DNA from 3 places in the Pseudarthrobacter sp. 902506025 genome. Region 3 is predicted to be linked to each of the others. Evidence: riboswitches for the same ligand, from Rfam matches in the RefSeq annotation. Region 3 holds a riboswitch; each other region holds the start of a gene.

Region 1 (3,865 bases), on a different contig from region 3:
GGTCCACCAGGCGGCGCAGCGGCGCGGTGGTGTGGGCATAGGCTGCGCCGATGGCCGACTGGATGCCGTCTTCCGGGACAGTGCCGTCGAAAGCTGTGTAGGACGCGCCACGGAACAGCATGCCGGCTGAGTGCATGATGGCCAGCTGCCGCGGATCGGTGGGATCGAGGGACCGGAGGTACTCGCCGTAGCTGACCTCCCCGTCCCATGGCCTGCCCAGCACCTCGGTCTGCAGCCGGAAATGCCGCAGGGACCGTTCATCCGGGGCAGGCATGGTGCGCAGGATGCCCACTTTGCCCTCCAGCATCAGCTGCGCGGCGGCCATTCCGGTCATCAGCGAAATCTGTGCATTCCAGTCCTCCACGGGAAGCTGCGGAACAGCGTCGATCCGGTAGCCGCCGTCGGGCAACTGGACGATCTCCTGCTCAGGCATGTTCAGGCTGGCGCCCCCGCGTGCCCGTTCCAGCGCCACCCGCTTCAGTCCCACCTCGCGGAGGAGGCCCAGTACGGGGGAGGCAGTCCCGGCGTCGAGATCGGCCTGGGCGCCTTTATAGCTGAGCTTGTCACGGCTGATGACCCGCGCCCTCCGGACGCCCACGGACAGCACTGTCGCGTCGCCGTCGAGCGTGAAGTCCCAGACGAAAGCCGAACACTCCTGGCCGGGCAGCAGGCTTCCGGCGCCCTCGCTGATCACCTCGGGGTGCAGCGGGATCCGGCCGTCCGGGGCGTAGAACGTCTGTCCGCGGCGCCGCGTCTCGGCGTCCAGCGGGCCGCCCGGAGCAACAAACGCCGGAACGTCGGCGATGGCGTACATAACCCGGTAGCCGTTTCCGTCCGGTTCGATGAACACTGCCTGGTCCAGGTCCGTGGACGACGCCGGATCGATGGTCACGAATCCGACGGCGGTCAGGTCGTAGGACGGCAGTTTCAGCGCGGCGACGGCGGCGCGGGCGTCTTCCACTGCTTCGGCGGGGTACGGTCCCGGCAGTTCAAGTTCCGTCCGCAGCAGGCCCAGCGCCTCTTCCAGGGCGTTCTTGTGGTCATGGACGTTGGGGGCCAACCGATGATGTGACACAAAAATCAGCGTATCCCCAAGTCCCGGAATTAAGCAGGCTCAGGAGCCGGTGCCGTCCAGCGCGTCGAGAAGGGAGGCGGCGGCGGCTGCGGGGTCGGGTGCTTCGGTGATGGCGCGGACCACCACGATCCTGCCGGCACCGGCCTCCACCACGTCACGGACGTTTCCGTGGTCGATGCCGCCGATGGCAAACCATGGCACGGGATCTCCGGCCTGCCGGGAGGCTTCGGCGGCATATGCCACCAGTTCAGGGCCGACGGCGGCCCTGCCGGGTTTGGTGGGCGTGGCCCAGACCGGACCCACACAGAAGTAGTCCAGCCCGGACGGCCCCACCGTTGCGGCCAAAGCGGCGTCCACCTGGTCAGTGGTGTGGCTGGAGAGCCCAATGGCCGCGTTGCCGTTGACCAGCGTCCGCGCTGCCGGCAGCGGAAGGTCCTTCTGGCCGATGTGGAACACCGGCGCCCCGGACAGCACGGCGATGTCCGCACGGTCGTTGACGGCCCACAGCCGGCCATGGCGTACCGCTGTTTCCTTCAGGACCGCCAGGAGGTCCAGTTCCTCTGCGGCTTCGATGGTCTTGTCGCGCAGCTGGATGATGTCCACGCCGCCGGCAAACGCGGCGTCAACGAAGTCCGCGAAATCGCCGCGCGCAGTCCGTGCGTCGGTGCAGAGGTACAGGCGCGCTGCCTTGAGGGCGTCAATGTGGCCGGCGTTGGCAACTTCGGCGGGGAGGGCAGCGGAGGCTGGGGCGTGGGGGCCGGCGGGCAGGGATGAGGCGGACACATTCATGCCTGCAAGCCTAGTTCCTCTAAACTGGGCTGGTACTGCGGGAGCCCGCGGCAGCTGTCATAAAGCGCCGGGCTGAGAGGGCGTCAGAGCCGACCGCTTGACCTGATCCGGTTAATGCCGGCGTAGGGAAGGAACCACATGCGCAACCCCGTTGACAGTCTCCCCGGGCCCGAAGGCGCCAGCGCAAACTCCACTGTCCGGGCCGACGTCGCCGTCATCGGCGGGGGAGTGGTGGGCCACGGCATCGCCTGGGAGGCGCAGCGTTCCGGACGCTCCGTTGCCCTGATCGACGACGCACCCGGAAACGGTGCCAGCTGGGCCGCCGCGGGCATGCTGGCCCCGGTCAGCGAACTGCACTACCAGGAGGAGGACCTCCTGGAACTGATGCTTGAGGCGTCGTCCCGCTGGCCAGGGTTCGCCGCGGGGATCGCCGGCGCGACGGGGGCGGATTGCGGATACCTGACGACGCCGACACTCGCCGTGGGTGCCGACGCCGCGGACCGCCGCGCGCTGATGGACCTCCGCGCGGTACAACAGGCCAACGGACTGGGGGTGGAGCCCCTGGCCGTGCGCGAAGCCCGCAAACGCGAGCCGCTCCTCAGCCCCGCCATCGCCTGTGCCCTGGACACACCCGCGGACCACCAAGTGGACCCCCGGCGCCTGGTGGCGGCCCTGCGGCTGGCCCTCGCGGGCGTTGCACTGACGTCCCCGGAGCTGGCCGCCGCGGGCGCGGTGGACGGGTATGCCGTGCCGGACCGGGCCACCGGCCTGCTGTGGGAGGGCGGAACGGTTGCCGGTGCCAGCCTCGCCGGCGGCGGCACCGTCCTGGCAACGGAAACCATCGTGGCCAACGGCCTGCAGGCAGGGGACCTTGGCGGCCTGCCCGACGGCCTCGACCTGCCACTGCGCCCAGTCCACGGGGACATACTCCGTCTCGCCGTTCCGCAGCACCTCCAGCCCCTGGTGACCTCCACGGTTCGTGGGCTGGTGCACGGAGTCCCCGTCTACATCGTCCCCCGGCAGGACGGGACCGTGGTGATCGGGGCAACCCAGCGCGAGGACGCGCTCTCCGATGCCGTGAGCGCCGGAGGCGTCTACCAGCTGCTGCGGGACGCTCAGGCGCTGGTGCCCGCCGTCGCTGAACTGGAACTGCTCGAGTGCACCGCCCGGGCCCGCCCCGGTACCCCCGACAACGCGCCCCTGCTGGGCCGCGTGCCGGTGGATCCGGGGTCCGGAAACCCTGCCGCCGGGCATGTCCCGGGACTCATCATCGCCACCGGGTTCTTCCGGCACGGCGTCCTGCTCACCCCCGCCGCAGCCGCCATCTGCACGGCACTGCTGGACGGGACATCAGATTCCCGCTGGTCGCCCTTCAGCCCGGAGCGGTTCTCCCGGCCGGCGGCAGCCGCCACCACACCCCACATCAAGGAGACAGCGTGAACATCACCCTGAACGGAAACACGCACGAGGTGGCCGACGGCGCCTCCATCACCACGCTCGTCAGCCAAGTCACCGGACGCCCGCTGGCACCCAACGGACAGGCGACGGACGGCGGGAAACTGGGCGTCGCCGTCGCACATAATGCCCAGGTGGTGCCGCGGAGCCAATGGTTCGCCACCGCGCTCGCCGAGGGCGACGATATTGAACTTGTCACTGCAGTACAGGGAGGCTGACGCCATGACCGAAACCAGCACCATCAACCCCGCCGGAAACGCGGGCGCCGCCGACGCCCTGGTGATTGACGGCGTCGCCCTCGGATCCCGGCTCATCATGGGCACGGGCGGGGCACCCAGCCTGGACGGCCTGGGCGCAGCGCTGCTGGCCTCCGGCACCGCCCTGACCACGGTGGCCATGCGCCGGTACTCCACTGCTGAAACCGGTTCGCTGTTCCAGCTGCTGGTGGACCATGGGATCCGCGTGCTGCCCAACACGGCCGGCTGCTTCACGGCCAGGGATGCGGTCCTGACCGCCGAACTGGCGCGGGAGGCCCTGGAGACCGAC
Region 2 (3,865 bases), on a different contig from region 3:
GGCTACGATTCCGCCGCGGAGCCGCTGGAATCCTCCTTCACGGAAGACACCGCGATCATCCTAAGGTCGCTTGCCGACGATGGCCGCGGGGCCGCCGGCGGACATGTGGTGGCGCACTCCCAGGGGGCGATCCCCGCCATGATGGCCGCGGTGGAACGTCCCGACCTGGTCTTTTCCCTGACCCTGGTGGAACCGGCCTGCCTGTCGCTGACGGCGGAACTGCCGGCCACGGCCGCGCATATCAGCCTGATGCAGCCGCTTTTCGACGTCCGCCACCAGCTCAGTGACGACGACTTCCAGCGCGAATTCGTCCGCCGCGTCTACGCCACCGACCTCCAGCAGCCGGCCACCATCGAGGAAAAACGCTCCGCCCGCAGGCTGCGCCTTCAGGCGCCGTCCTGGGATGCGCCGCTGCATATTGTTCCCGGTGTCCCCACGCTGGTCCTGACCGGTGGCTGGGAGCCGCTTTATGAGGAAATTGCCGGGTACCTCAGGGAGACCGGTGCCCTGCACCGCGTTGCCGCGGGAGGGCACCGGCCCCAGGACTCCCTGGACGGGGACCGGGCCATCCGCCAGTTCATCAGCGGGGTCAGCCGAAGCCAGCCCGCCCGGGCGTCCTAGCTGCCGGCAGCGACCGTCGGTTCCGGCAGGTACACCTTGCCGCCCTTGGCCAGGAACTCCTGGCTCTTCTCCCGCATGCCGGATGCCATGTCCGCCAGTGCCGCCTGCGAGTCTGCCGACCCGTATTCGTCACGGATGTCCTGGCTGATCCGCATGGAGCAGAACTTGGGGCCGCACATGGAACAGAAGTGCGCCGTCTTGGCCGGTTCAGCGGGAAGCGTCTCGTCGTGGAACGCCTCCGCGGTCACAGGATCCAGGGACAGGGCGAACTGGTCGCGCCAGCGGAATTCGAACCGTGCCTTGGACAGGGCGTCGTCCCGTTCGTGCGCCCCCGGGTGGCCCTTGGCCAGATCCGCCGCGTGCGCCGCGATCTTGTAGGTGATGACACCCGTCTTGACGTCGTCCTTGTTGGGCAGGCCCAGGTGTTCCTTTGGCGTGACGTAGCAGAGCATGGCGGTCCCGTACCTGGCAATCTCGGTGGCGCCGATTGCCGACGTGATGTGGTCGTAGCCGGGAGCGATGTCGGTGACCAGCGGGCCCAGGGTATAGAAGGGCGCACCCTTGCACAGCTCCTGCTGCCGTTCCACATTCTCACGGACCAGGTGGAAGGGAACGTGGCCGGGCCCCTCCACCATCACCTGGACGTCGTACCCCCAGGCCCGCTGCGTCAGCTCGGCGAGCGTGTCCAGCTCCGCGAACTGCGCGGCGTCGTTGGCGTCCGCCGTGGAACCAGGGCGGAGGCCGTCACCCAGGGAGAAGGCGACGTCGTATTTGGCGAAAATTTCACACAGCTCGTCGAAGTGCGTGTACAGGAAGTTCTCCTGGTGGTGGGCCAGGCACCAGCCGGCCATGATGGAGCCGCCGCGCGAGACGATGCCGGTCACCCGGTTGGCCGTCAGCGGGACATAGCGGAGCAGCACGCCGGCGTGGATGGTCATGTAGTCCACACCCTGCTCGCACTGTTCGATCACGGTGTCGCGGAAGATCTCCCACGTGAGGGCGTTGGCCTCGCCGTTGACCTTTTCCAGCGCCTGGTAGATCGGCACCGTCCCGATCGGCACGGGGGAGTTGCGGATGATCCACTCCCGCGTGGTGTGGATGTCGTCGCCGGTGGAGAGGTCCATGACGGTGTCGGCACCCCACTGGGTGGCCCACTGCAGCTTGTCCACCTCCTCCGCGATGGAACTCGTCACCGCGGAGTTGCCAATGTTCGCGTTGATCTTCACCAGGAAAGCCTTGCCAATGATCATCGGCTCGGATTCCGGATGGTTGATGTTGTTCGGGATGATGGCCCTGCCGGCAGCAACCTCGCTGCGGACCAGCTCAACGTCGCAGTTTTCGCGCAGCGCCACGAAGCGCATTTCCTGCGTCACGATTCCCTGCCGGGCATAGTGCATCTGCGTCACCGTCCGGCCGTCGACGGCGCGGCGTGGCACCGGCTGTGCGCCCTTCCACTCCGCGGAGGCAGCACCGCGGCGCACGGCCGAGCGGCCGTCGTCGAGCAGGTTGCGCTCCCGGCCGCCGTAGGGTTCGGTGTCCCCGCGCGCGGCGATCCACTCTGCGCGGAAGGGCTGCAGCCCGCGGACGGGGTCGCTGCCGGGTCCGGCAGTCCGGTAGGTCCGGAAGGGTGCGTTCGGCTGGCCGTTGGGTGATGGTTCAAGGGAAATTTCCGTCACCGGTACCCGGATCCCGGACGCCTCATCCGCAAGGTAGGCGAGGGAATGGGACTTCAGGGACTGGGTTACCTGCGGAACTGATGTGTCGCCGGGCTCCCCGGCGGACGGCAGCAGGGCAGGGTTCAACTGCGTGTTTTGCGTACTCAAGGGAATACTCACTTCCTTCGCCGGCATTACCCGGACAGGTTCAACGGTCGCAGGCTGCGTCAGCCCGATCTCAGCCCCTGCAAGGGCACCCGTGTGGTCAGGAACGAAGCTACCACAGGCCCCTGAACCAGGCTTGTCATAATTGCGGTGCTAGCCTGACCGGGCATCGAAAGGAGCCCCATGGCAGACATCATCCACTTCCGTGGACCCGTCCTGACCGCGCCGGACCGGGTGCGGCATGGACTTTGGTCGGTGGACGGAAGGCTCACGTTCAACAAGCCGGACACTCCTCCCGGCCGGGTACTCGACGGCTGGGTCCTGCCGGGCTTCGTGGACGCCCACTGCCACATCGGCCTGGGCCCTGCGGGCCCCGTGGAGCCCGCAGCCGCCAGGGACCAGGCGCAGGCGGACCTCAACGCCGGAACCCTCCTGGTCCGGGATGCCGGCTCGCCGGCGGATACCCGCTGGATGCAGGGTGGCAGGGACTTCCCGGTGTTGATCCGTGCCGGGCGCCATATCGCCCGGACGCGCCGTTACCTGCGCGGCTTCGCTGAGGAAGTTGAACCGGACGGCCTCGTGGAGGCCGTCCGCAAGCAGGCGCGCGACGGCGACGGCTGGGTCAAGCTGGTGGGTGACTGGATTGACCGCAGCGCCGGTGACCTGGCGCCGTCGTTTCCCGCCGCCGTCGTCCGCGATGCCGTCCAGGCGGCGCACGACGAAGGCGCCAGGGTGACGGCCCACTGCTTCGCCGAAGACACCCTCGACCAGGTGTTGGACGCCGGCATCGACTGCGTCGAGCACGCCACCGGGCTCCTGCCCCGCCACCTGCCCCGGTTCGTGGAGCAGGGCGTACCGATCGTGCCCACGCTCATCAATATCGCCACCTTCCCCGACATTGCCGCCCAAGCGGACGCGAAATTCCCGCGCTATGCAGCCCACATGCGCGCCTTATGGGAACGCAGGCTCGAGCGGGTGGCGGAAGCCCACACAGCGGGTGTGCGCATCTTTGCCGGCACCGATGCCGGCAGCGTGATCCGGCACGGCAGGATCACCGACGAAATCCTCGCCCTGCACGGCGCCGGCCTCCCCATGGACGCGGCCCTCGACTCCGCCTGCTGGGCAGCACGCAGTTGGCTGGGAGCGGATGGAGTGGAAGAGGGGGCCCGCGCCGACGTCGTCGTATGCCGGGAAGATCCGCGGGCTGTACCGGAGACCATTACGGCGCTGGAGCAGGTGGTGCTGGGCGGGCGGATCATTCGCTGACAAACGGTTCCCGGGGACTTGGAATAAATTGAAGCTTCAAGTAATTTTAATAGGTGACAGGCCGCCAATGGGACGGCCGCCAATGCAAGGAGCCTTCAATGACCGCATCAGCCAGCAGCCAGGATCTTCTTCCTGCCGACCTCGCCATGGGCACCGTG
Region 3 (3,865 bases):
GACCAGGACATCTTCGCCGCCTGGCGCATCGACGAGCAGATCCACAAGGCGCTTGAACGGAAGGTCTTCCTGCCCTCCGGCGGCTCCCTGGTGATCGACCGTACCGAGGCGATGACCGTGGTGGACGTCAACACGGGCAAGTTCACCGGCAGCGGCGGCAACCTTGAGGAGACCGTCACCAAGAACAACCTTGAGGCAGCCGAGGAAGTGGTGCGCCAGCTGAGGCTGCGCGATATCGGCGGCATCATCGTGATCGACTTCATCGACATGGTGCTCGAATCCAACCGCGACCTGGTCCTGCGCCGCCTGGTGGAGTGCCTGGGCCGTGACCGGACCAAGCACCAGGTGGCCGAGGTCACCTCGCTTGGCCTGGTCCAGATGACCCGCAAGCGCATGGGCACCGGACTGCTGGAAGTCTTCGGCGAGCAGTGCGAGGCCTGCGCCGGCCGTGGCGTTGTGACCCACGACGATCCCGTGGAGCACCGCCGCGCCAACATCGTTGCCGCCGAGCACCACGTCCAGCGCACCGACAACCGGCCCGAAGCCCGCGCGGAAGCCCGTCCGGAAGGGCAGCGGAACGACAATGCCCAACCCGGCGTGCGTACTGAACGCAAGCGGCGGCGCGGACGCGGCGGGCAGCAGCCCGAAGCGGCCCCGGCACCTGCCGTCCACGTGCACACGGTCCAGCCCGACCCGTCGGACGCCGAGCGGCACGCCAAGGCGGAGGCCACCAGGCTTGCCCTGGCGAACATTGCCGCTGCGGCCCACGCTGCCCACCTGCATGACGATGAGGTGGCGGCAGCCCGGCAGGTGCCTTCCGTGGAGCCTGCGCCGGCGCCCGTCGAGGAGAAGCACGACGCCGATGCCCCGGCACGTCCTGCGGCTGTCCTGACGTTCGGCGGCGAGGAAGTCCCGCTTCCGTTCGTGGAGCACGCTGAGGAACAGCATCCCCTGCCTGCCCTCACTCTGGACCGGCTCGCGGAAGCGTTCGCCCACCTTGGCCAGCCGGCTTCCCCTGTGGAGAACGCGCCTGCCAAGACCGCCGAAGCCGTGAAGGTGCCGGAGGCTGCGGTGCCGGAACGGCAGCACGACGGCGGGGGAGCGGAAGCCCGCGCCGCCGCAACGGAAGCTGCAGCCGGAAAGGACTACTCCGACCACACGCTGGAGCAGTCGCGACAGCGCAGGCCGCGGCGCCACCGTGCCGCCAGCCGTGCCCAGGGTGCCGCCAACGAGACCGCCGTCCAGCATCACGAAAACGTCCAGGCGGCAGGCGCAGGCCATTCGCACGCGGCCAAGGCTCCCGAACCCGTGAAGCCCCAGCAGGCACCGGCGGAACCGGGCAAGGCGCCCGAGGAACCCATCATCCTCGGCGTGGGTGTGCCTGCCTCGGAGCTCTAGGCGCAGGAGTTACCGGCCAAACGGCCACGCAGTAAGGAATCCCCGTCCTGCGGACGATTCACCCGGGAAGCACCGTGGGAATCGGCCGTGTGGCGGGGATTCCTGCTGCTGCGAGGTTGTTGTTTCCTTGACCCGAGGGCTGTCATCCTTTCCTCCTGGTGCGGCCTACGGGCTAGGGTGGAAACCGACACGGGGTGCCGCGCAGAAGGCCGGCTGAGATCCAGACCCGTTGAACCTGTCCGGCTAGTACCGGCGAAGGGATGTCTCTTGTCTTCGACCCTTTCCATGCCCCTTCCTGCTGCCTCCGGCGTTCCCACCGCGCTGCCCCCGGGCCGGGACGTCCCGCGGGTCCTCTCGATCGCGGGCTCCGACCCGTCCGGTGGCGCCGGCATCCAGGCCGACCTCAAAAGCATTGCCGCCCACGGCGGATACGGTATGGCTGCCATCACCGCCCTGACGGCACAGAACACCCGTGGCGTGCAGGCTGTCCACGTTCCTCCGGCCGCTTTCCTCGCCGAACAACTGGACGCGGTCAGCGACGATATCTCCATCGACGCGGTCAAGATCGGCATGCTGGGCGACGAGAGCGTCATCCGCACTGTCCGGCATTGGCTGGAGAAGGTGCGCCCCGCCGTCGTGGTCCTCGACCCCGTGATGGTGGCCACCAGTGGTGACCGGCTGCTGAAGGAATCCGCGGAGGCTGCCCTCCGCGAACTGCTGCCCCTGGCGCACCTCATCACTCCCAACCTCCCGGAGCTTGCCATGCTGGTGGGCGGGGACCCTGCCGGGACCTGGCCGGCGGCGCTGGACCAGGGAAGGCGCCTTGCCGAAGCCACCGGAGCCACCGTGCTGGTCAAGGGTGGCCACCTCGCGGGTGCAGACTGCCCGGACGCGCTGGTCAACACGGCCGGCCTCCTGTCCCAGGAAGTGGTGGAAGTGCACGGCAAACGAATTTCCACCCGCAACAGCCATGGCACCGGCTGCTCCCTGTCCTCCGCGATGGCCACCGTCCAGGCACGCCTTGGGGACTGGGAGGCATCGCTCCTGACGGTCAAGCCATGGCTGGCCGGCGCCCTTGAGAACTCGGAGCAGCTTGAGGTGGGCCAGGGCAACGGCCCCGTGCACCATTTCCACCATGTGCGGCCGGCCCCCGCGGAAGGCGCTTTCGCTGCCCGGCTGTGGACGGAAGCCCAGCAGGACGTGGCGGACATCTACGCCCTGGACTTCATCCGCGGCCTGGCCTCCGGAGACCTTGCTGAGAAGGACTTTGCCTACTACCTGGCGCAGGATGCCCTGTACCTGAACGGCTACTCCCGCGTCCTCGCCCGGGCCAGTGCCCTGGCCCCCTCCGAAGCGGAGCAGCTGTTCTGGGCCGGATCCTCGCAGCAATGCCTGGAGGTGGAGTCGGAGCTGCACCGCTCATGGCTCAGCACCCGCCCTGCCCAGGGCGGACTTGGCCCCGTCACCAAGGCCTACGTGGACCACCTCACTGCAGCGTCGGCGTCGGGAAGTTACGCCGTCCTGGCCGCCGCTGTTCTGCCCTGTTTCTGGCTCTACGCCGAGGTAGGGGAAAAGCTGCACGCCCAGTTCCTCGCCTCGGGAGCGCCTGACGGCCACGCCTACGCAGCCTGGCTCCGGACCTACGCCGACGAGGGCTTCGCCGAAGCCACCCGGCGGGCCATCGCCATCGTGGACGCGGCAGGGCGGAAGGCCTCCGACCATGAACAGGCGGCGATGGTGACCGCCTTCAGGCAGTCCTGCCGCCTGGAAGTGGAATTCTTCGACGCGCCGAGGCTGCATGCCTGACCCCTGCGGGCAGCACCGCCGCTATTATGGAGGGGCATGGTTGCGGTGCAGCTTGTCGGGGTGTGGTTACTACCACAGCCGGGCCGCCGGAACCAGCCTCATTTGCGGCCGTAGATGGATTTAGCGTATTCTGGATCTTCGGTGCTTACGCCAACACTTGGGTTATGACCCCACGGCGTTGAGGCACAGCGAGAACCCTGGCTTTTCCGAGTCGGTTCCGCACGCAAATTTTGTAATAAACGTCGAGAGAAGTGAGTTCCCAAGTGGTGTACGCGATTGTCCGCGCAGGCGGCCGCCAAGAGAAGGTTTCCGTTGGAGACTTCGTTACCCTGAACCGCGTCGCCGGTGGAGCCGGCAGCACCATCGAGCTGCCCGCACTGCTCCTGGTTGATGGTGACAAGGTCACCTCCGCCGCCGCTGACCTGGCCAAGGTAACTGTTACGGCTGAAATCCTCCAGGACCTGCGTGGTCCTAAGATTGTCATCCAGAAGTTCAAGAACAAGACCGGCTACAAGAAGCGCCAGGGTCACCGCCAGGAACTGACCAAGGTCAAGATCACCGGCATCAAGTAACCACCGGTTACTGTTCAGGTATTTCAACAGATTCCCCAGAATTTAGAGGCAGGCATTTCAGATGGCACATAAAAAGGGCGCGAGCTCCA

Evidence for each region. Region 3 has a riboswitch for thiamine pyrophosphate ahead of thiD (bifunctional hydroxymethylpyrimidine kinase/phosphomethylpyrimidine kinase). Riboswitches for the same ligand answer to the same signal wherever they lie in the genome.
Region 1: linked by a shared signal. The riboswitch ahead of AB0280_RS08235 (FAD-dependent oxidoreductase) and the one ahead of thiD (bifunctional hydroxymethylpyrimidine kinase/phosphomethylpyrimidine kinase) in region 3 are both predicted to bind thiamine pyrophosphate.
Region 2: linked by a shared signal. The riboswitch ahead of thiC (phosphomethylpyrimidine synthase ThiC) and the one ahead of thiD (bifunctional hydroxymethylpyrimidine kinase/phosphomethylpyrimidine kinase) in region 3 are both predicted to bind thiamine pyrophosphate.

Annotation. Positions count from the first base shown of each region.
Region 1 is NZ_JBFBKW010000003.1:223,935-227,799, reverse strand. It holds gene AB0280_RS08245 (RNB domain-containing ribonuclease) at 1-1,075, opposite strand, end outside; gene thiE (thiamine phosphate synthase) at 1,115-1,864, opposite strand; TPP riboswitch at 1,892-2,010, shown strand; gene AB0280_RS08235 (FAD-dependent oxidoreductase) at 2,003-3,304, shown strand; gene thiS (sulfur carrier protein ThiS) at 3,301-3,537, shown strand; gene AB0280_RS08225 (thiazole synthase) at 3,542-3,865, shown strand, end outside.
Region 2 is NZ_JBFBKW010000011.1:55,230-59,094, reverse strand. It holds gene AB0280_RS17860 (alpha/beta hydrolase) at 1-621, shown strand, start outside; gene thiC (phosphomethylpyrimidine synthase ThiC) at 618-2,444, opposite strand; TPP riboswitch at 2,440-2,547, opposite strand; gene AB0280_RS17850 (amidohydrolase family protein) at 2,625-3,707, shown strand; gene AB0280_RS17845 (VOC family protein) at 3,806-3,865, shown strand, end outside.
Region 3 is NZ_JBFBKW010000009.1:86,582-90,446, forward strand. It holds gene AB0280_RS15975 (Rne/Rng family ribonuclease) at 1-1,398, shown strand, start outside; TPP riboswitch at 1,579-1,676, shown strand; gene thiD (bifunctional hydroxymethylpyrimidine kinase/phosphomethylpyrimidine kinase) at 1,684-3,204, shown strand; gene rplU (50S ribosomal protein L21) at 3,468-3,776, shown strand; gene rpmA (50S ribosomal protein L27) at 3,838-3,865, shown strand, end outside.